Regions from separate parts of the Paenibacillus sp. FSL W8-0439 genome, predicted to be linked through region 1. Evidence: riboswitches for the same ligand, from Rfam matches in the RefSeq annotation. Region 1 holds a riboswitch; each other region holds the start of a gene.
What was found. A riboswitch is a leader RNA that binds a small molecule or an ion and turns the genes downstream of it on or off. The one in region 1 is predicted to bind thiamine pyrophosphate.
Positions count from the first base shown of each region.

Region 2: linked by a shared signal. The riboswitch ahead of thiC (phosphomethylpyrimidine synthase ThiC) and the one ahead of MKX36_RS13480 (thiamine phosphate synthase) in region 1 are both predicted to bind thiamine pyrophosphate.
Region 3: linked by a shared signal. The riboswitch ahead of MKX36_RS02105 (ABC transporter substrate-binding protein) and the one ahead of MKX36_RS13480 (thiamine phosphate synthase) in region 1 are both predicted to bind thiamine pyrophosphate.

Region 1 covers NZ_JBBPAK010000001.1:3,171,607-3,179,397, reverse strand. Annotated here, with positions in the region: gene MKX36_RS13510 (ABC transporter permease) at 1-389, shown strand, start outside; gene MKX36_RS13505 (hypothetical protein) at 430-825, shown strand; gene MKX36_RS13500 (hypothetical protein) at 827-1,381, shown strand; gene MKX36_RS13495 (hypothetical protein) at 1,368-2,357, shown strand; gene MKX36_RS13490 (cupin domain-containing protein) at 2,812-3,351, shown strand; gene MKX36_RS13485 (ABC-F family ATP-binding cassette domain-containing protein) at 4,039-5,592, shown strand; TPP riboswitch at 5,678-5,786, shown strand; gene MKX36_RS13480 (thiamine phosphate synthase) at 6,102-6,695, shown strand; gene thiO (glycine oxidase ThiO) at 6,753-7,791, shown strand, end outside.
Region 2 covers NZ_JBBPAK010000001.1:831,830-839,620, forward strand. Annotated here, with positions in the region: gene MKX36_RS03745 (alpha/beta hydrolase) at 1-890, opposite strand, end outside; gene MKX36_RS03750 (IclR family transcriptional regulator) at 1,189-1,932, shown strand; TPP riboswitch at 2,050-2,161, shown strand; gene thiC (phosphomethylpyrimidine synthase ThiC) at 2,349-4,193, shown strand; gene MKX36_RS03760 (hypothetical protein) at 4,401-4,553, opposite strand; gene MKX36_RS03765 (YitT family protein) at 5,060-5,896, shown strand; gene acnA (aconitate hydratase AcnA) at 6,070-7,791, opposite strand, start outside.
Region 3 covers NZ_JBBPAK010000001.1:475,137-482,927, forward strand. Annotated here, with positions in the region: gene MKX36_RS02090 (ABC transporter ATP-binding protein) at 1-449, opposite strand, end outside; gene MKX36_RS02095 (ABC transporter permease) at 495-1,271, opposite strand; gene MKX36_RS02100 (MTH1187 family thiamine-binding protein) at 1,268-1,561, opposite strand; gene MKX36_RS02105 (ABC transporter substrate-binding protein) at 1,914-2,957, opposite strand; TPP riboswitch at 3,153-3,262, opposite strand; gene MKX36_RS02110 (pyridoxamine 5'-phosphate oxidase family protein) at 3,532-3,966, shown strand; gene MKX36_RS02115 (bifunctional 2',3'-cyclic-nucleotide 2'-phosphodiesterase/3'-nucleotidase) at 4,185-6,287, shown strand; gene MKX36_RS02120 (EAL domain-containing protein) at 6,562-7,623, shown strand; gene MKX36_RS02125 (hypothetical protein) at 7,774-7,791, opposite strand, start outside.

The sequences.
Region 1 (7,791 bases):
CTCAGGAAGCCACTAAAACGGCACAAAACAATTTCGCCGATATCCAGACCGAATTGTCTCAAGCCTCTTTTACGGTATACGACGGCACAACGATTAGCGGCTCACAGGTAACCAATGCGCTGCGGAAGTTTCAGGGAAAGGACCAGTTTGGTATTCAGATTAAAACTGGAAAAAATATGTCAGGACAGTGGTACGGAAATGCTCTGAACATTAGTCCAGATAGTGAGCAGTATGGCGCTGTGAATGGCGGCAACGATAAGACGGGAAAGATCGCGAATACACTGAATGAAAAGGAGAATGAATATGTAAATCCAAGTGGTAAATTCAAGGCTGAAATCGTTAAAGACAAATCTAACGTGGTACGCGGGTTGTTGTTTACCCAGTCTTAAGTAGTACAACAAGAATAATATTCATAAGGGAGATGTGAGCATGTCTGATCCCGCTTCAAGTATGCTGCGGCTTGGTGTGTCAGCTATTCTATTTGTAACCGCATGTGCAGCAGCAGCAAACTTGTCCAGTCAACTGGATAGTGCACTGGAATTAAGGTCGCAGCAGGAGGAGCAATCTGAGGGACGGATCTCCCGTACTATAGGGGTGGAGACGCCGCAACGGATTAAAGGGACTCAAGTCATTCAGACCATTCGCTTGAACGTGCAGGAGGGGATTTCGGTTCAAGTTGACGGTTCAGAGTACGATGTATATTCTGAACCGTTTGAGCCTGATGTATCTACCTTGGATGCTTCCTCTATATATGCCATCTACCCACAGCGTAATGGAAATGGAGACATAACATCTGTACGTTTTGAGAAATTGGGGGAGGACTGAAGTGGTTCAAACAATATCTAAGCTGTTGGGGGCACTGCTAGCTGTATTACTTTTGTACATCGTACCCGCAGCTCAAGCTGCTGAACGGCAGGATGATATATCCGGGTTAAATACATATCATTCGACTGTACATTTTGTTGATATGGTAAGAACCAAAGGTTACATTACACCGACGATGTATAACGATTTTATACGTGATCTGGAGCTGACAGGCAATACGTACGAAGTTGATTTGGAGCATATGCACAAAAAATATGTACCGAATTATGCAGATGCGGCGAAGCCAGACAGTTTTCTGGGTAATTATGAAGTTGTATACGATAGTTACTATAACCCGCAAATCTTACCTGTACTGTTTCCTGATCATTCGCAGCCCAAGTCGGAACAGATACGTCGGTATACCTTGATGGCCGGTGATTATTTTACAGTACGATTATATAATACGAATCGGACTCCTGCGGATTTATACAAATCATGGCTTCTGGGTGGAATAGATAACGATAAGCCGGCAGTTTCAGCTTCTTACGGGGGCATGGTTTTGAATGAAGATTATTGATTTTGCAGTTATATTTATCCTACTCTTTTTGCCCTTTGGTGTGGTTAGTGATTTACGAGTGCAGAATCAGCGTGAAGTACAGCAGCTAGAAATGAAATATACGTCTGCTCTCCGTACCGCAGTTCAGGATGCAGGTGTTGTGCTCTCACAGAATGAACGTCAGGAACGCGAGGCCGGATATGGATCAGATAAGTTTTTTCGTGTAGATAAAGAAGAAGCGCTGGCCACGTTCTTGCACACTTTCTTCCTTAATATGGGCACTGATGGGGATACAGCAGCACAACGTGCGTTATTGAATTACATACCAGCTATTGTGATACTGGATTATGATGGTTATTATACGTTCGCTTCATCATCCTATAAAGATGCGTATGGACAAGCGGTTATAGGCCCCAAGTGGAGCGAAAAAAAGCCTTATGCCTATGTTGATTCCGCAGGCAATAGTGTGGGATTCACCCTGGATAATTATCTACATGCCTATGATGCGCAGAATCACAGATGGGTGGAGGGGTTTCAAAAAGAGCTTGAGGGTCAGACCCCCATTTCGTTACTGAACAATTCATTAACCTTTGAGCAAATACGCCGTTCCACCATTGTTCGCACCATTCAGGAAGATCTGGCTCGACTGATTAATGTCCATAACGAAAAAGCAGCACGGAATGGCATTTCCTATACGTTCACCCTACCACTCATTTCACAAGAGGAGTGGTATAACACAATAGATGATGTGGGTATGATCGCGTTTATCCAAGGTATTCCAGTTGGAGACAGGTATTACAATAACTATGGGTTTGGTGGTGGAAGAGTCGTCCGAAAGCAATCTATTATTGGTGGCATAGAACCGGGTACTGGAATGAAATATTTTTATAGAGATTCATATCCAACCCCTTTTCAAGCGACTGAGCGTTTTACGGATGAAAAATCTGCGGCAGCTGCTGGTTATTTTGAGTACCAATATCATAACAGCTTAAAATAATCACCCTCCGGGGTGGGTTTCGTATTATTAGGTCAACCAAAAGGTTGGCCTGTTTTAATAGGAGGTTAATATGACGTTAGCTGGGAAGAACTTTGTTTTGAAATGGGCAGAGAAATAGACGAATCTCCAAGCCAAGCCGATAGCCAATAGAAGCAGTGCCAGCCTAGTCTTTTGCCTTTTTGGTCACTGCTTTTTTAAAGAGTGAGTCAAATAAATGGAATTTAATACTCGACTTACCGGGGGAGTTCCAAAGAAGATGATACCACTTGGAAGTATGTGTTATTAAATGTAACTTTAAGTAATAACGTCTTTTGAAGTGAAGGACGAAAACGCTTGTGAATATTTTTGTCTTGGCCTCAATTAGGCTTTTGCCTATTGTTAAAGGTTTTTTAGTCCTTTATATAGGCAGCCGCATATGATAAGTAAACACTGAATCAAATAAAGGAGAATGAGTATGTACCATAAATCATGCCATCACTTTCCATGGCATATTCCTATGTATAACAGCTGTAATTACAATTATCGGAGTTATGATCCTCAATACTACAATTGGTATAATAACGACAGTAATCTCTATGAAAAGATAATATTAAGAGATTATGGACAAAGTCCATTTGTAGTGAATATGGACCTGGCTGCAAAACAAAACAAAAATTATCGTACCGCTATATGGACAGGAAAAAATTTACAAGTGACTCTAATGAGCATTAATGTTGGCGATGATATCGGTTTAGAAGCTCATCCAACAACTGATCAATTCATACGTATTGAAGAAGGTCAGGGACTTGTTCAAATGGGGGATAGGAAAGACCAATTAGATTTTCAAGTGATGGCCTATGATGGCTATGCAATTATGATACCTGCTGGAAAATGGCACAATGTAATTAATACAGGAAATATGCCCCTTAAGATATACGTTATCTATGCACCGCCTGAGCATCCATTTGGAACAGTTCATGAATCAAAAGAAATTGCCATGTCTGCTGAAAGATAAATAAATCCAATTATATTTTATTTCTTCCCGGTCCGGAACCCAGGCCGGGATAATTACATTTTCTCCATTTTATTATTCCTTCGATACTCATGAGGACTGTCTACATAGAGTTCTGTTTTTTAATTGTTATTAGAACTTATCAATTATTAAGGTATTCATTATTTGGAATTGTAAGCTTCTGCATACTAACTTCAACGCTGTTCCAACATTTTAGAACTAAGCTTGAAGCTTAAATTGCCAAAAGAAGCAAAGAAACTCCTTATGTACCTACCGAAGAGGAGCTTAAGCGCTAATTCGATATGATTTAGCAAGCGAAAAACCTTCAAGACATATTGATTGTCAATACGTTGCTATTTACCGACTTTTGGGAAGCAAGTTGACCAATATCAAGTTGGCCAATATCAATTTCTACTACTTTCAAATCCGGTTTAATAAGGGTAAGGAGGGCAAGAAAAATAAGCCATGTCCTTAGCGTATATTTTCATTAAAATGTTGGTGGAACCCTTGACTAACATTAGCTGGCTTTCTTTTTTTAGGCCTATCCATCTGAAAACCTTAAAATTCGCTGTTTTCAATGTTCCGATAAGGGTGCCGAATGTGCTACAATAAAGCTTTGAAAGAAACGAAAGATTGATGAAATAAGAACACTCGGCAGTGCCGATGACAATAAGGAGCCAAAAACAGCTTATGAGTTTATTGACTGTAGAAAATGTATCCCACAACTTTGGGGACCGTGCATTATTTAAAAATGTTTCCTTTCGATTACTTGCGGGGGAACGTGTGGGATTGGTAGGAGCTAATGGTGTTGGTAAATCGACACTCATGAACATTCTGACTGGAAAATTGCTTAAAGATGAAGGCAAAGTGGAATGGACTCCACGTGTACGTTATGGCTATCTGGATCAGCACACCAAGCTGACGCCGGGCAAAACAGTACGTGATGTATTAAAAGACGCTTTTCTTCCTTTGTTGGAACTAGAAAAGGAAATGATGCAAATTACAGACAAAATGGGAGAGGCTTCTCCCGAAGAGTTGGAAGTTTTGCTGGAACAGATGGGAGAAATTCAAGAGCAATTGGATATGGGGGATTTTTACCTCATTGATGTGAAGGTTGAAGAAATGGCGAATGGATTAGGTCTCTCTGCCATCGGACTGGATCGGGATGTAGCAGCACTTAGTGGTGGGCAACGGACAAAGGTGCTTCTTGCTAAGTTGCTGTTGGAAAAGCCAAATGTATTGCTGCTGGATGAGCCTACCAACTATTTGGATGTGGAGCATATTGAATGGCTTACGCGATATTTGAAGGATTATCCCTATGCTTTTATCCTCATCTCACATGATACTGAATTTATGAACCAAGTCGTTAATGTAATCTACCATCTTGAATTTGCTAAGATGACCCGCTATTCAGCTAACTATGAAAAGTTTCTTGAAATGGCGGATCTGAACAAAGCACAGCATATTGATGCATATGAGAAGCAGCAGGAATATATTAAGAAACAGGAAGATTTTATTCAGCGCAATAAAGCGCGCGCATCTACATCAGGCCGTGCAAAAAGCCGTGAAAAGCAGCTTGATCGGATCGAACGTATTGATAAGCCTGAAGAAGCTGTAAAGCCAACCTTTCAGTTCAAAGAAGCCCGTGCGAGCGGGAAAACGGTTTTTGAGGGTATTGATTTTGAAATTGGCTACACTCATGCCCTTTTGCCTAAAATGTCCATGACGATCGAACGTGGCGAAAAGATCGCAATTGTTGGCTGCAATGGTGTTGGTAAGTCTACGTTGCTCAAAACCATTCTTGGAAAAATACCTCCAATCAGCGGAAAAACCTATCAAGGGGATTTCTTGCAGCCTGCTTATTTTGAACAGGAAGTAAAGGCGGAGAAAATTACACCGATTGACGATGTATGGAATGAATTTCCGCATTTGAATCAGCATGAAGTACGAGCGCATTTGGCGCGCTGTGGTTTGAAGAATGAGCATATCACCCGGCCTTTGTCTGCGCTTAGTGGTGGAGAACAGGCTAAAGTTCGCCTTTGTAAACTGTTAATGCGTGAGAGCAACTGGGTACTGTTTGATGAGCCTACCAACCACTTGGATGTCAAAGCAAAGGATGAACTCAAACGCGCTTTGAAGGAATACAAAGGGACCGTATTGCTTGTATCCCACGAACCGGACTTTTACGAGGATTGGGTAACCAAAACGTGGAATGTAGAAGAGTGGTCTAGTAAAGTTAACTAAAATCCAGTTCTGACAGATTTCACACAAGGTGGGGTTTGCAGAATTAGGAAAATATGCTAAGCTATCTTTAGCTGATACAATAAAATAGTCACACTAGGGGAGCCGCCCATGCGGCTGAGACGAAAAAAATGGATTTCGGACCCTTTGTACCTGATCTGGGTTATGCCAGCGTAGGGAAGTGAGTACTGTACAAACAAGGTAGTAGCTCTTTACTTTTGTTTGCGCAGGGAACGATATACGTTTACGGATATAATAGTCCGTTCGATTTTGAACGTTTGTCAAGCCACTTCCTTTGGGAAGTGGCTTTTTGCGTTTCGTTCATCCTCATTTGTTCGAGCTTCCGTAGACGGATTACATATGATCTCCTTTCATTATTGCTGGTACATGTGACTGGCTCCGTATGATATTACCCAATAGGGAGCTGCAACAATATAGTTCAGCTTATACGATTATTTTATATTTTTTAGTCCAAGTGAGGTGAAAATGAGATCGAATTACACGTAATTACGATGGAAAGCATCTCCTGTGTGGATGTACCCCAAGTGGCTGCCGCTATTTGTCCTTATATTCATTATGTACACGCACGTTCGAAACAGAAGGGTGCCTCTGCTTTGCTTTCTTTGACTCGTAGCATGATCGAGCAGGAAGTTCCTTTGCAGCAAATTGTAGTAAATGACCGTATGGACGTAGCTTTACTTATCTTGGCAAGAGCTGTCCAGCTACCAGCTAATGGGTTATCTGTGATGGATGCGAAAAGTCTGCTTCCAGTGGGTACACGCTGTGGAGTGTCTGTACATTCCTTGGAGGAGGTGCAGACCGCTGAGCAGGGGGGAGCAGACTATGTACTATTTGGTCATGTATATGAGACCTATTGTAAGGCCGGTCTTGTACCGCGGGGTGTAGCACAGCTTGAACGCATTTGCAGATTGTCGGCCATTCCGGTGATAGCGCTGGGAGGCATACAACCTCATCATGTTCCAGAGCTCTATCATGCCGGAGCAAGCGGAATTGCGGTGATGTCTGGTATATGGGAAGCAGAGTCACCCGTTGCAGCAGCGATGGAATATAGGCGAATGGTAGATCTTGTAGTTCACGACCTGTAGCAAGAAAACGAGACGAAGGGAAAGCAGAATGCTCACCGGAGAGGAGACACGGAACATATGTCAAAGACACATACAGAGAAAAAAGCAATAGGACACGCAGAATGCTTGGTCATAGGCGGGGGTGTGATCGGCAGTGCCATTGCTTATCATGTGGCTAAGGAGGGACGAAGTACAATTATGCTGGAACGATGTATCCCCGGTGAGGGAGCATCAGGAGCAGCGGCGGGAATGCTGGCAGCGGAAAGTGAAGAGTTCTCAGACCTTGAGCTGGCACGATTTGCTCGCGCAAGTCGAGATGCATTCCCTGACCTTGTCTGTGATTTGGAGCGTTTATCGGGTATTTCAGTTGATTTTCGTACAGAAGGTTTTGTGACCCCTTTTCGTTCAGAAGCAGAGGGCCAAAGGCGCTGGAATGCTGCGAATATCCGAGAGGATGATAGCCCTATTTGGTGGGATGCCAGGGAATTGGCTCGACGGATTCCGGGCTTGGCAGATCAAGTAATTGGGGCTATATACCGATCAAAGGAGACACAAGTGGCCCCTGTTCAGCTTTGCCGTGCTTATGCAGGGGCAGCTGCGGTGCTGGGAGCAACAATATGGTCTGGAACTCATGCTGAGGAACTGATCATACAGGACGGCCGAGTTTGCGGTGTGCGAACGGATAGTGGATTTTTTTCCTGCGATCAGGTCGTGATTGCCGCAGGCTTGGACAGCTTGAAATTGCTAGAACAAATTGGATTTGATTATCCTCTTTATCCAGTCAAGGGTGAAGTGGTAGCAGTCTCCTTGAAGGACCATCCGTTGGATTATACCATTTATGCCGATGATGTTTACCTCGTGCCTAAACAGAATAACGAGCTTTGGATTGGGGCTACGAGTCTTCCACATCAATATGACAAAGAGGTGACCGTAGGAGGCTTAAAAGGACTGTTAGTACGTGCATCTGCCTGGTTGCCGCGTGTACAAGAAGCTTCTTTTATACGTGCTTGGGCGGGCTTACGTCCACAGGCAGCTGCGGAGCGTCCTTTCATTGGCCCTGTTCCTGGAGTAGAGGGCGTCTATGCTGCAGTCGGGCATTATCGTAACGGTGTCTTGC
Region 2 (7,791 bases), 2.3 Mb from region 1:
CATACACTGGAAAGCGGGTTGGTTTGATTGGCAGCAAGCTTTTCCGCAATGGGGTAAGGAGCCTTTTCATCCTGTGTACCATGCACAAACATGATTGGAAACGGATAGTTCTCCTTTTTAACCTCTTGATATGGAATCTGATGCAAGCTGGTGCCGTTTAAGACTGGAAACAGCAACTCCAAAATTTCCAAAGACGGATGTCTCGGCAGATTAATTTGATTGTGAATGTTATGGTACAGTGTATCTGGCTCCAGCAGGAAGGTACTGTCCAAAATCATTGCGTCCACATCCTTGGTTTGCAAGCCCGCCTGAAGAGCGGTTCCTGCTCCCATAGAAAAGCCCCATACGATAATTTCCGACGAGCCGCGTTGCTTCGCAAGCTGAATCGCTCCAAGAAGCTGCTGGGATTCCGCCTTACCTCCGGTTGCGACGGCCTTGCTGTTTTGTGACGCGAATCCATAATCAAACATGACCACATTAAAGTTCAGACTGTGGGCATAATGCGCCAGATCATACATGGGAATCCAGCTTTCTTCGCGATTAGCCCCGTAACCATGACTGAAAATAATGGTTTTCCGCGATTGATCCGCCGGGATATACCAGCCTTGTACGATGCGGCTACCATCCTTGGCTGGGAAGCTGACATCTTCATAAGGCATGCCTTTGGCCTGCATCGGATTAGAGTACAAGGGTGCGACGGTGGGATTCGTAAGCACCCAGGCGATGTAAGCATGCAAGGCAATAAAGCAAAACAACAGAAAAAATACGACCGACAGCAGCAGAGCAATCACAACGTGCTTGAACCGCAGCATACGGGGATTAAAGAGTGGGGTGGACGGCTCCTGAACAGCGGTCTGTAGCTGAGCGTTGCGCTGGGATGTCGAAATCATGTAAGAGCCTCCTTATATAAAATTGATCTTCGAATCATAAAATTTAGGTATAATTCCACTTGAAAATAGTAGGGTATGTCCGTATAGATACCTATTATCGTATGATGGCTATTATCCAAAGTCAACGCCTGAACCGGAAAAGTAAAAATGATGCAAAGAATTGTCGATGTTTGTTCTTGTTCTGTAATATGGTTGTCACAAAAACATCGGTTTACAGTAGCCGCGACTATTCTATATAATTTATGTAACCATGTTTCATAGTGTGAAACGAATATGGATACAAGAGGAGCGGTTCACGATGGAAGACCGTAAATTAACCGTCCGCGCTGTAGAGCGTGCACTTGATATACTGCTGTGTTTTACCGCAGAATCTGATCTTGGTCTAACGGAGATTGCCTCCCAAATTGGTCTACATAAAAGCACTGTTCATCGTCTTTTGACTACGCTGGAGGATCGGGGATTTGTCGTTCGGAATGCCGCAACGGAAAAATATAGGCTTGGTTTTCGCATATGGGAGCTGTCCACGCATCTGTCCCAAAGCGATGAGCCGGCGGTGTTGTTACAGCCTGCAATGGAAGGACTGCGTGATCGCTTAGGGGAAACGGTCAGCTTGTACCTGCGGGATGGAAGCATGCGTATTCGCATACAAGCCGTGCAGAGCAATCAGGCGATCCGTAGGGTTGCGCCTGTGGGTGCGCGTATGCCGCTGGCTGTGGGAGCCTCCAGCAAGGTGCTGGCGGCCTTTATGCCACCGCAGGAGCTGGAGGTATTGCTAAGCAGTGAAGAATGGCCACCTTCGGTAGACCCGGATGTTTATAAAGCCCAGCTGCAGGACATCCGTGAGAAGGGCTATGCGACCAGCTATGAAGAACGTGAGCCAGGAGCTGCGGCTGTGGCCGCGCCTATTGTGAACCGAAAGGGACAGGTCACGGCGGCTTTATCTGTATCCGGCCCGGTCAGTCGACTTGCGCCCGAGACGCTGCATGAGTTTGCACCGATTTTGATCGAAGCAGCCAAGGAAATGGGGCTTATGCTTCCGTGACAGTAATCAATACAAAAGGAAAGCATACAAGGGTTGCCAAAGCTATAAATTTAAAGTAGTCTGATAGAGATGGCGGGATGTCTGTTATAGCCGCCAATTCATGTGAATAGAAAGTATCACAGTTACTAGGGGAGCCTGTAATGCGGGCTGAGATGGAATCAGGCAAGATTCCGGACCCTTTGCACCTGATCTGGATCATACCAGCGTAGGGAAGTAATCGGCCATTGAAATGTATACGCAGCTGCTGTCTACGGCCGCGCATTGGAATATGATTATTCCACGTGCGATCGGTTTGGATAGCTGTTTCGTTTGATTAGCCGGTTCCCTAGGGAACCGGCTTTTTTGCATAGATCAGCGCCACCCTGGGAATGGTTCCGGATCGGTGTGTCATTTCAACGATACGGGAGGAATGGATCATGAAACCGACAGAAACAAAAGGAACGAAAGAAACAGGAATGAAATCAGCAGATGCAGGATTGGCGGGAATAATAGAAGTAGAGGGAGAGAAAGCCAAAGCGGAGCAAGCCAGTGGGCTAAAGCCCTTTCCGGGGAGCCGTAAGGTGTATATTCAAGGTTCTCGGCCGGATATTGCTGTGCCTGAGCGTGAAATCGCGCTACAACCCACACATACGCCGCAGGGCACCGAGCATCATGAGCCACTGCGTGTGTATGATACCAGCGGTCCGATGACGGACGAAGCCTACCAGGTCGACATCCGTCAGGGATTGCCACCATTACGGCGAGCTTGGGCACTGGAACGGGGAGATGTGGAGGCTTATGAGGGCCGCGCCGTCAAGCCGGAGGATAACGGGATGAAGCCTGGTTCCAAACGGGAGACAGTGGAATTTCCCGGCGTGACCAACCGTCCGCTACGGGCTTCGCAAGGGCGTACTGTGACGCAAATGTACTATGCGCGGCAAGGGATCATTACGCCTGAAATGGAATTCGCGGCGATCCGCGAAGGTGTAGAGCCCGAGTTTGTACGACAGGAGCTGGCGGCTGGACGAGCTATTTTACCTTCAAATATCAATCACCCGGAAAGCGAACCCATGGTCATTGGACGCCATTTTCACGTAAAGATCAATGCGAACATTGGGAATTCCGCAGTTTCGTCCTCCATTGAGGAAGAAGTGGAGAAGATGACCTGGGCTGTACGCTGGGGATCAGACACGGTCATGGACCTGTCCACAGGTCGTAATATCCATACGACGCGCGAATGGATCATCAGGAATTCGCCTGTACCGATTGGAACGGTGCCGCTATATCAGGCACTAGAAAAGGTGAACGGCGAAGCTGAGAAGCTGACGTGGGAACTGTATCGAGACACGCTGATTGAGCAGGCGGAGCAGGGAGTGGACTATTTTACAATCCATGCAGGTGTATTGCTGCGATATATACCGATGACGGCGAATAGAATGACAGGAATTGTGTCCCGGGGCGGGTCGATTATGGCAGCCTGGTGCCTCGCGCACCATCAGGAGAATTTTTTGTATACGCATTTTGAAGAAATCTGTGAAATTATGAAAGCCTACGATGTGGCTTTTTCCCTCGGGGATGGTCTGCGTCCAGGGAGTATCTATGATGCGAATGATGAAGCACAATTTGCGGAGCTGGAAACGTTGGGCGAGCTCACGCAAATCGCATGGAAGCATGATGTCCAAGTCATGATTGAAGGGCCAGGACATGTCCCTATGCACAAAATCAAGGAGAATGTGGATTTACAAATGGAGATTTGTAAGGAAGCTCCCTTTTATACTTTAGGGCCGCTGACGACGGATATCGCACCAGGATATGATCATATTACCTCAGCTATCGGGGCGGCGATGATCGGTTGGTTCGGGACGTCCATGCTGTGCTACGTTACACCGAAGGAGCACTTGGGTCTGCCGAACAAGGATGATGTCCGCGAAGGAGTTATTACCTACAAAATTGCCGCACATGCTGCCGATCTGGCGAAGGGTCATCCGCGGGCACAGCAGCGGGATGATGCTTTGTCCAAGGCGCGTTTTGAATTCCGCTGGCGCGATCAGTTCAATCTCTCGCTTGACCCTGAGCGGGCATTGTCCTACCATGATGAAACGCTACCAGCAGAGGGGGCCAAGGAAGCCCACTTTTGCTCGATGTGCGGTCCCAAGTTTTGCAGTATGCGTATCACGCAGGACATTCGTGCCTATGCGGCCGATAAGGGACTGAATACTGAGGAAGCCGTTGCCGCCGGGATGCGAGAGAAGGCAGAGCAGTATCGGGAAGCTGGGCAGTAAAAATCGGTAGCGATACAAAAGTCAATCAACTGGGAAGCCTCAACGAAAATTACAGTTAAGCTCGTCAGAGGTTTATTTCCATAAACGTATGAGCAAGGTTTAGAAACGCGTGAGTAAAAAAAGGCCGTGGTTCTCTACAGTCGATGTAGAAAACTACGGCTTTTCAACTTATGTAAAACGGGATCATGCTACCGGATTAACGGAGCTTTATTTTTTACCCATTTTTTCATTCAAAATGTCCTGAAAGCTGAGCTTCTTCTCCGAGCTGTCTTCTTTCTTCTGCATACTCACCGCGTTGGCACGTTGGTATTGGTGGTGAAAAGGCATCAGGGTGTGGACAGTTAAGTTCATTGTATTCATGTGGTCATTCCTCCAATTCCATTTTGTCAAATTCAGATTGAGTTGCTTAGGACGTCTGTATAGGACTATGTATATGTACTTGATGTCGTAATGCCGTGTAGGTTGCTTGGTAATGTTTCAATCATTATACCCGCATTTATCCAAAGTAAAACGCTTTTGACATAAAACAGGAAGATGGTCGTATGTGTCCAAAATGTGTATTAGGAGGATGGTCATTTTAGGGGAAAATGTGCCTAGGGCCTAAACAAGGGCTAGAGGCCCGTTTTCTCAGTTTAGTAGTCGGGATTGTGTTTTTTTGTCGAATAACCTTGTATTAGCGGAATTTTGCGGAATTATAAGGTTGGACTAAGGCAGTCTGGTGGCGAATTAAAGTGTCAAAGATGTATTGACTTTATGTTGGGTAGTAGATACCATGAACTGGTTGTCAGCGTATTTTGGCAAGAAGAGTCAGCCAATCCATCTGGCAATTCATCCGTTGAAATGTTAGAGAGAGGATTAGAGCATATATGAAAAAAAGTATTGCAGATATCGTATTTATTATTCTGGGTGCGTTTTTTTTCGCGCTCGCTGTTAATCTGTATGTGATCCCGAATGAATTTGGTGAGGGGGGCGTTACAGGGGTCACGATCATCTTGTACTACCTGTTTCAGTGGTCTCCCTCGATCGTCAATCTGGTCATTAATGGCTTGCTGCTGATTGTCGGATATAAATTTTTGGACAAGAGAACGACTCTGTATACTATAATTGCGGTCGCTTTTAACTCGCTGTTTTTACATTTAACAGTCAACTGGCGGATTGATTCGCATGAGCCGACGATTAATGCCGTATTTGCCGGAGTTTTGGTAGGGGTTGGCATTGGCTTAATTGTACGGGTCGGTGGTACAACGGCAGGAACAGTCATTTTAGCCCGGATTGCTAACAAGTATCTGGATTGGAATATCAGCTATGCCTTGTTGTTTTTTGATCTGATTGTCGCCTTCTCTTCCTACTTTATTATTGGCCCGGAAAAATTAATGCTAACTATCGTTATTTTGTACGTCGGTACGAAAGTTATGGATTTCATGATTGAAGGATTGAATCCGAAAAAAGCGGTCATGATCATTTCGGAGCATCAAGACAAAATTGCTGAGATGGTCATTACGCAGATGGACCGTGGAGTTACCGTCCTGTCAGGCCACGGATATTACACCAAAAATCCGAAAGAGGTCCTATATATCGTCATTAGCAAACAAGAGGTGTCGGCGCTTAAAAAGATTGTAAAAGCTATCGATACAGCAGCATTTATCACCATTCATGACGTACGGGACGTATTCGGAGAGGGCTTTTTGGATATTTCGAAGTAATTAAAGCGTGTGAAGGTAAGGTTATAAGAGAACGTGGCTAGAAGTCGGTCCTGAGAGGATCGACTTTTTTTGTCCTGTTTGTTGCCTTACATAGGGCCTCATACAGATAAAAAACACCCCTGAATCGCAGATGAATCTGCAATCAGGGGTGTTGTATATATAATGCTATATCATTACGCTTGAATCATTTGACGCAGTACGGTTTGCAAAATACCACCGTTGTGGTAGTAGTCGATGTCAACGGTGCTGTCCAGACGAGCAGTGACCGGGAATTCGAACTTGGTGCCATCCTCGCGTTTGGCTACAACCGTAAGTTCTTGACCTGGTTTCACGTCATTGTCAATGCCGAGGATGTCGAAGGTTTCGCGACCGTTCAGGCCCAAGCTGGACCAGCCGTAGCCTTCCTGGAATTGCAGTGGCAGTACACCCATACCGACCAGGTTACTGCGGTGAATCCGCTCGAAGCTTTCTGCAATGACGGCTTTAACACCTAACAACAGCGTACCTTTGGCTGCCCAGTCACGAGAGCTGCCTGTGCCGTATTCCTTGCCGGCGATGACGATCAGGTTCTGATCGGCTGCCTGATATTTCATGGATGCATCATAGATGGACATTTCCTCATCTGTAGGCAAGTACTTGGTCACACCGCCTTCGGTGCCTGGAGCTACATTGTTACGGATACGGATGTTGGCGAATGTACCGCGCATCATGACTTCATGATTACCGCGACGGGAGCCGTAGGAGTTGAAGTCCTTGCGTTCCACGCCATGCTCCTTCAAGTACAGTCCTGCCGGGCTGGAAGGGGCGATGTTGCCTGCTGGTGAAATGTGGTCCGTCGTGACCGAATCATTCAGCAAGGCAAGTACACGGGCATTACGGATTTCCTTGATATCCTGCACACCATCCTGAAGCCCTTCAAAGAATGGCGGATTTTGAATATAAGTTGAGTTTTCATCCCATTCATACAGTTCGCCTTCAGGAACCGGAATGGAATTCCATTTTTCGTTGGCCGTAAATACATTTTCGTATTTGCGACGGAACATATCCGGGCTCAGAGACAGGCTGATCGCTTCCTTGATTTCTTCGGAAGTAGGCCAGATATCTTTCAGGTAGACAGGCTGATTGTCCTGATCGTAACCGAGTGGTTCGTTCACCAAATCAATATTTACCGTGCCGGCGAGAGCATAAGCGACTACCAGTGGCGGTGAGCCGAGATAGTTGGCTTTGACTTGCGCATGCACCCGTCCTTCAAAGTTCCGGTTACCGGAAATAACTGCGCCAACGGTCAAATCATTGTCTGTAATGGCCTGACTCACTTCGTCAGGAAGGGGTCCGGAGTTACCGATACAGGTCGCGCAGCCATAGCCTGCCACATGGAAGCCGAGGGCTTCGAGCGGTTCGATCAGCCCGGCTTTTTGCAGGTATTCCGTTACGACAAGCGAGCCTGGTGTCAAGCTTGTTTTAACATAGCCTGGCTTTTTGAGCCCGCGCTGTACTGCCTTTTTGGCGAGCAAGCCCGCGCCTAGCATTACGCTTGGGTTGGAGGTGTTCGTGCAGCTTGTAATCGCTGCAATCACGACTGAGCCAGTACCCAGCTCGCTGGTGGAGCCGTCCGGATGGGTCAGTGGAACCTTCTGTGCGATCTTTTCATCGCTCAGTCCATAGCCGCCTTTGTCTACCGGGGTACGGATAATGCCTTCGAAAGTTTCTTTCATGCGGCTTAGCTCAACACGGTCCTGCGGACGTTTGGGTCCTGCGAGACTCGGTACAACTGAAGCCAGGTCCAGCTCAAGCGTATCGCTGAACACAGGGTCCGGGGTATCGGATGTGCGGAACATGCCTTGAGCTTTGTAATATTCCTCTACAAGGCTGACTTGCTCATCGGAACGTCCAGT
Region 3 (7,791 bases), 2.7 Mb from region 1:
CGTTCACGTTCGCTGACGTATCGGGACTCTGCTGCTGCATCCTTTCGCGGTGCGTTTTCCTGCCCGAGCAGTATGTTGTCCAGCGTGGTGCGCCACGGGAAAAGGGCGGGCTGCTGCGGCATATAGCTAATATGACCGCGTTCACCAGTCACGTCCTGTCCATGCATACGAATACGTCCCTGCTGCGGCTTGAGCAGCCCGCCGATGATGTGAAACAGCGTACTTTTGCCACTGCCTGACGGACCAATGAGGGAGACAAATTCGCCTGGCTTAACGGTAAGGGATACATCCTGTAGTACAGGCAGTGAGCTTCGCTTTTCCCGGAAGGCGAGGCTGATCCCGTCCAATTCCAAAGCAGGAGGAGCAGGTGCCATTGCCTGCGGTTCTCCGGCTTGTTGCTGTTCATCAGCCACAGGTGGTGATGTCAAGTCCGTCGGATGCAGACTCATATGTGCCACGTCCTTTCATTAATGCTTTAATGCAATATGTGGAGGCTATTCTTGATCGGGTTTCCAGCGCACCAACCATTTCTCCAGTAGTAGAATAACGACAAACATCAGTAAGCTGAGTGTAACAATAATCCCGATAGCGGCAAAAATGAGATCCGTACGATAGGCAGATTTTTGCAGCAACATATAATATCCAATTCCTTCACTGGCCCCAATCCATTCGGCAATAATCGCGCCCATCACACTGTAGGTAGCAGCGATTTTAACGCCAGAGAAGACTTGTGGCAGGGAGTGTGGCAGCTCCAGCTTCATAAAAATAGCCCTGCGGCTTGCACCCGACATCCGCATGTAGTTCATCATCATACGGTCTGTCCGTGTCAGCCCGTCCATGGCTGCTACAGCCACGGGAAAAAAGCATACTAATGTAATGACCATAAGCTTGGGCAGCACGCCAAAACCGAACCATACCATGAGCAACGGACCGAGGGCAATGATCGGAATGTTTTGGCTAAGGATCAGGAGCGGGTACAGAGCAGATTTGAGAAAAGGAATCGTATGGAGAACGATGGCGATCAGCAGTCCTGTTGCTGTCCCTATAGCAAATCCCGCAAGCGTCAGGCGAATCGTAGCCCATGTATGGGCACCAAGCAACGCCGACTGCGCCATACCCTCTTGTACGATTAGGGATGGAGCTGGCAGCAGCCAGGATTCAATATGTAAATAGGAAACCGCTCCCTGCCAAGCGGCTAAAAAGAAGAGGACCGCCACAAGGGGCGGCCATACGCTTTTCCACCAGGATGCGTTCTTGCCTTTCGGATTCATGGGCGATACTTCTCGGTCAGCTTGTTCATGCTGATGCCCTGTGGGTTATGTGCAATTTTGATCTGTGAAATGACGCTGGGACTTCCAGCTTCCGTCAAAGCCTCGTGCATTTCTTTAACCACTTTCAGCAACTCGTCGAGCTCGCCCTCCATGGTCGTATCCAATGGATTCACCTGATGTTTGACACCGGAACGCTGGATGACCTCAATCGCCTTGTCTACATAGGGGTAAGAGTCTTCGTTATTAGGTGTTTTAGGGATTACTTGAATGCTGAGAAGTGTATTAGCCATGTGAATTTCACCTGTCCTTTATTGTTTAAGTTATTAGGAAAATAAATTGGTTTAAGGCGGGGAGACCGCTTCGCGTTTCATTTGATCTTACGATCGCTGTTGCCATGGGATTCTTTGAATTAAATTTTAAAGGTAAGAATCCCCCTGAGCGTATGCTTCCGAAGCTAGCTTTCCTAAAGAAAGCTTCAGGCGAACGCTTCGCTTCTCCAGATTCAAATGAACCGCTCCGCTACTAACCGCCTTAAAAGCACTTTAGTTTTTTGATAGGTTGTGTGGCATTTTTACACACAAAGCGCGTAGTGGCGCTTCGTTCTTCTCTAGTCCAGTCTTATTTAGCGTTTTAACAAAATGATCAACGCTTGGGCAAGAAGTCGTTTGTGAAGGCCTTATCGACTTCCAAAGGTTTGCTGAGCAGCTTGCGTTCATACATCCAATCCGAGTAGTTTTGCCATACCTCTGCTTTTTGTAAACCCCATTGCGTGGCATCGTCCTGATAACGCGGGCTTAGCCATTTTTGGCTAGCAAGTACCAGTTTTTTGTCCAGCTCTGGCACAGCTTTAGTTAAGATATTCGCCGCTTCTTCTGGATGGGCGATAGTGTATTCATAGCCTTGTGCAGTAGCGTCCATGAACGCTTTGACTAGGTCAGGATCGTTTTTTATCGTCTGTTCATTGCTCACAATTACAGGTGTATAGTAATCGAGACTTTTGGAATAATCTTTTACATACAGCATATCCAAGGGCTCGCCTCGAAGCTCGGCCTCAATCCCGGTCCATGCGTAGAAAATCCAGGCAAAGTCAATATCCCGCTTCACGGCTGTAAAATAGTCTGCATTGCCCATATTGACGATTTTCACTTTGCTCACATCACCTTGGTCTGAATCCATAATGGATTTCATGACCGCTTCTTCTACAGGAGAACCCCAGCCGCCGTAGCTTTTACCCTCGAAATCTTTCGGGCTTTTAATTCCGCGGTCTACCGGAGCTGCGAAGCCAGAGGTGTTATGCTGAATCACCGCAGCGATGGATACGAGCGGTACGCCTTGGATGCGAGCCTGAGTGACGCCTTCTTGATAGCTGATACCAAAAGGTGCAGCATTCGAAGCAACCATTTGGTCGGCTCCTCCTGAACCAGGTTGAACGATTTGGACATTTAAGCCTGCTTTTTCGTAAAATCCTTTGTCCTTGGCGACATAGAGTCCCGTGTGATTCGTATTGGGTGTCCAGTCGAGCACGACTTTAACATCTTTGAGCCCCTTTGCTGAGGTAGACGTTGAAGTGTCGGCAGCAGGAACCTCCTTTTGAGATGTAGGGGGATTGCCGCCGCAAGCGGTCAGAGTCATAGCCATGAGCCACAGACTGATCAGACCCAGGCTTAACATTTTCATGCGCTTCATCGTTGTGTTCTCTCCTTTTTAATTACCCGTTATCCGTCCAATCAGACAGTTTATATTCCCCATTTTCACAAAAATCACATCTGCCGGAAGCAATCTTTCCAACAACTTTATCTTCAACAAAAAAAGCGTCCCGAGATTCCGGGACGCTTGCGCTTGTATATACCAAAGTAAGGGATGTCCTGTTTTAATAAAAGGCACATCTTGCTTAAGCATTCCTACGCTGGCATTACCCAGATCAGGTTGTAAGGGTCAGTGTCTTGGGACACACTCTCAGCCGGCCGATTCCAGCACCCCTGGCATTGTATGGTTTAATGGGTTCGTTTATTCGGGTTTACTACGACGATTATATGCCTTGAAAGCGGGTCTGTCCAGCTTTGAGGAAGCGCTCACGGTTCATTTGTCGAACGACAGGGTACACTTTTACTGTGAGCTTCGATCTGAAAATGAACATGAATCATTCAGATCTGTTCTGGTCATGTTATTTTCAGAACAGCTACACTGTATGTTTAGGAGAGCTGGTGCCAAGTGGCATAGCCCTATAGAATTCTAATTCGTAAAAAGGAGTTGTTGTACTGTGGGTAAAACGGAGACACTGGATCGCAGTCAGCTGGAACAAGCCATTGTGAAGGCTTTGGATAACAACAAATTTTGCTCGTTAGGTACGGTTGAGGGCGGAAAACCGAAAGTACGCTATATGGCCCTTTTTAACGATGGAATGAACATTCATCTGGCGACGGATCGCAAAACACATAAAGTGGATGAGCTAAAGGACAATCCGAATGCTTATCTGCTGCTGGGCTATGAAGTGGGTGGCACGAAGGAAGTCTTGGAAGTGGAGGCTACCGTCCAGATTACAGCTGATGAGGGGTTACGCAAACAAGTGTGGAATGATTCTCTGAAAAAATGGTTTTCCGGACCAGATGATCCCGATTATGTCATCTTAGACGTCAATCCGACTCGTATTGAGTACGTGGGTCAACAAACGGAGCGCCAGGTGTGGACGAAATAGAAACAATATAAACGGACAAGCCAGTAAATTTCCAACTTTTTCAGGAGATTTACTGGCTTTTTTTATACGCAAAATAATTATTTTTTCATAAATATTTTAAGCAAATGACTACTCTTTTGTCTGGCGTTGGATTAAAATAGGAATGGTGGGTTCAAAGCTTACATATATGTGCAAAAGTATGTATATGAGGCATACACCTTAATGAGGAGGGGTATATTTTGTTATTTCGTAAAAATTGGTTTAGAGGGTTTACAGCAGCAGTTGTAGCTTGTAGCCTACTGGTGTTTTCAGCCGCTCCATCCTGGGCAGCTAGCAATTCTCGCGATAGCGCTACGGTGAATTTGCGGATCATGGAGACAACGGATATTCATGGAGCGCTCATGAATTATGATTATTATTCGGACAAAGAAACCAACGAATATGGCTTGATTAGGACAGCAAGCTTGATCCAACAAGCGCGTAGTGAAACAAGAAACAGCATGCTGTTCGATAACGGTGATTTGCTGCAGGGCAATCCATTAGACGATTATATGGCCCGCAACAAAACCTTTGAGAAAGAAGGCGGTGTTCATCCGGTCTATAAGATGATGAACTTGATGGACTATGATGCGGCTACTGTCGGCAACCACGAATTTAACTATGGTCTCGACTTTCTGGACAAATCGCTCAAGGGTGCTGATTTTCCTTACGTAAATGCGAACGTTTATGTTGATAAAGGGGGGCAAGCTACTAAAAATTATCTTACCCCTTATCAGATTCTTGATAAAACAGTAACGGATGAGAAGGGCGAAGAGCATACACTCAGAGTGGGTGTCATCGGTCTAGTAACACCTCAAATTATGCAGTGGGATGAAGCTAATTTGAAGGATAAGGTCGTTACAAAGGATATCGTGGAAACAGCCAAAAAGTTTATTCCACAAATGAAAACAGAAGGTGCTGACATTATTGTTGTGCTTGCACATACAGGCTATGAGGATGTGCCGCAAACACCAATGATGGAGAATGCCGTTAAGTATTTGAGCCAGGTGGACGGAATTAACGCGATTCTGTTTGGGCATGCTCATAAATCTTTCCCTGGCCCTGATTTTAAAGATATGAAGGGTGTAGATCTGGATAGAGGAACCATTAATGGCGTGCCGGCCGTGGAAGCTTCTTCATGGGGTAAGGATCTGGGGATTATTGACCTGAGCCTGGAAAAGAAGAAAGACGAGTGGAACGTAATCAACTCTCAGTCTCAAGTGCGTCCAGTTGTGAGTACTACCAATCAGTCTGTGCAGTTTACTCCTGAATTTAAACTGATTGATGCGATCAAAGAAGAGCATCAAGGAACGCTGGATTATGTTCGTCAACCTGTCGGAACAACGACTGCACCGATTACCAGCTATTTTGCATTAGTACAGGATGACCCGTCCATTCAAATTGTGACAAATGCACAGAAATGGTATGTTCAAAACCATCTTAAAGGAACCGAATACGAAAATCTCCCCGTATTATCGGCAGGCGCTCCATTCAAAGCCGGTGGTCGCAACGGTGCCGAGTATTATACCAACATTCCTGAAGGTACAATAGCGATTAAAAACGTGTCCGATCTGTATGTGTACCCGAACACGGTTCATGCTGTAGAAGTTACTGGTGCTGAAATTCAGGAGTGGCTGGAGTGGTCTGCGGGTCAGTTCAACCGCATTGATCCTAGCAAAACTGAGGAACAATCGCTGATCAACAAAGATTTCCCAACCTACAATTTTGATGTGATTGACGGTGTGAATTACCAGATTGATGTAACTCAGCCTGCACGATATGATGCCAAGGGAACTATTATTGATTCTTCAGCCCATCGTATCAAGGATCTGCAATACAACGGGAAGGCTATTGATCCTGCACAGAAATTTATTGTTGCGACCAATAACTATCGTGCTTCCTCCTCCAAACTGGCCAACCCAGATGGCAAACGTATTGTGATGGCAGCACCAGATGAAAGTCGCCAAGTCGTTGTTGATTATATCCGTACGAACGGAACGATTAATCCGTCAGCGGACGGCAACTGGTCTATTGCTCCTTTTGGTCAGGCCAAGGTTACCTTTGAGTCCTCTCCTGATGCCAAAGACGTGCTGGCCGGAAATCAACAAATTTCATACTTGAGCAGCGCGGCAGACGGGTTTGCCAAATACAGCTTGAAAGCTGGCGCTAAGCCTAGTGCAGCAACGACCTCTGTGAAGGAAGCTGCGGCACCTGCGAAAGCAACCGCGAAGCCAGCTGTCAAAACGACTAAACCTGCGGCTGCAAAACCGGCTAAAACAACGAAGCCAAAGGCGTCCAAGTAACTTGGGATTTTAGTCTCCACTCCATAACAGAATGAAGCAGTAAGTCTCTTTAAACAAGAGATTTGCTGCTTTTTTTGATGCCCAATACAATAGTACCGTGTTTATTATGAGTGTAAAAAAGGCTTTGTTTTTGTCGAATATGTACTTAAGTCCTAAGTTGTTGTTCGGAATAAGCTTATTTTTTGTCAAAACACGTAATTATATAGTACTTTTGTTCTAATTGTTTGTGATATAATGGTGAAAAAACCGGGAAATTGTTCCGAGGAGGACCATTATGACTTGCAGCAATTGCAGCATCATATTACCTATTAAGGATCAAGGATTGCTGAAAATTAGGCATTCTAGGGTGTCGCTTACTCCAGAATTAGAGGGCTTGGGTATGCTATCGGAACAAATGAAACCAGAATATTGGTGTGAGGATAACATCGTGTTTCGCTACGACAGCCGTTCACAGTTGGAACAGCTAGTTAACGGACTGGCTCGTCTGCCGCAGGAGTGTTTGGACCGAATACAAGTTGTGGTGACTGGTTTGCAACATGTTGAGGGATTTGAGGACTGGCTTTTATTTAGTCAATTGCAAGCTCGACTGCAACATCCGGATCTGGTGAGTATTATTAAGAATCAAAACTTTACCAGCCATATGCAGCCTATTGTTGACTACAAGCTGAATATCATCGGCTTTGAGTTTTTGCTGCGTCCATCACAGCCCGATAAGTCTTTTCAGCCTTTCCGATTGTTTGAAGTTGCTCGTGAAGCTGGCTTGCATGCTCATTTGGATCGCTCGGCTCGTATTTCCGCCATTGAAAAAAGTGCGACATGCCTTCCGATGGGAATTAAACGATTTATTAATTTTCTCCCTTCAACCATTTATAATCCGGCTTATTGCTTGAATCATACCTTTGAGACAATTGATCGGCTATCCATGAATACGGAGGATTTTGTGTTTGAGGTTGTAGAGACGGAAGAAATAGACGACCTGAATTTTTTGCATCAAATCTTTGAACAATATCGTACACGGGGAGTTTCGGTGGCACTGGACGATGTAGGGGCAGGCTATTCTACGACAGAGCTTATGAATTGCCTCCAGCCCGATTATGTTAAAATTGACCGCAGTATAATTGATGGCTGTCACAGTAACAGTGATCAAAAACGCCAAATTACTGGGATAGTGGAATCCGCTTTTCGTTTTGGTGGTCAGGTGTTGGCTGAAGGTGTAGAGCAAATGGAGGATTTTGAATTTTGTCGTGATGCAGGTGTGTCGCTAGCTCAGGGTTATTTGTTTGGTAAGCCGGAGCCTACTCCACCATCCAATTTTATACTTAGTAGAGTAGTGTAATCTGAAATAGCGTATTCTATAAAGAAATCGACACAAATAACCCGATGATCTATGGTCACCGGGTTATTTGATTTTTTAGAACAATTACATCTTAATTATATTCTTTGCCACTATTGAGGCGACCCATGTGCCCATCTAATGTTATTACGATTATAGTGTGATCACGTA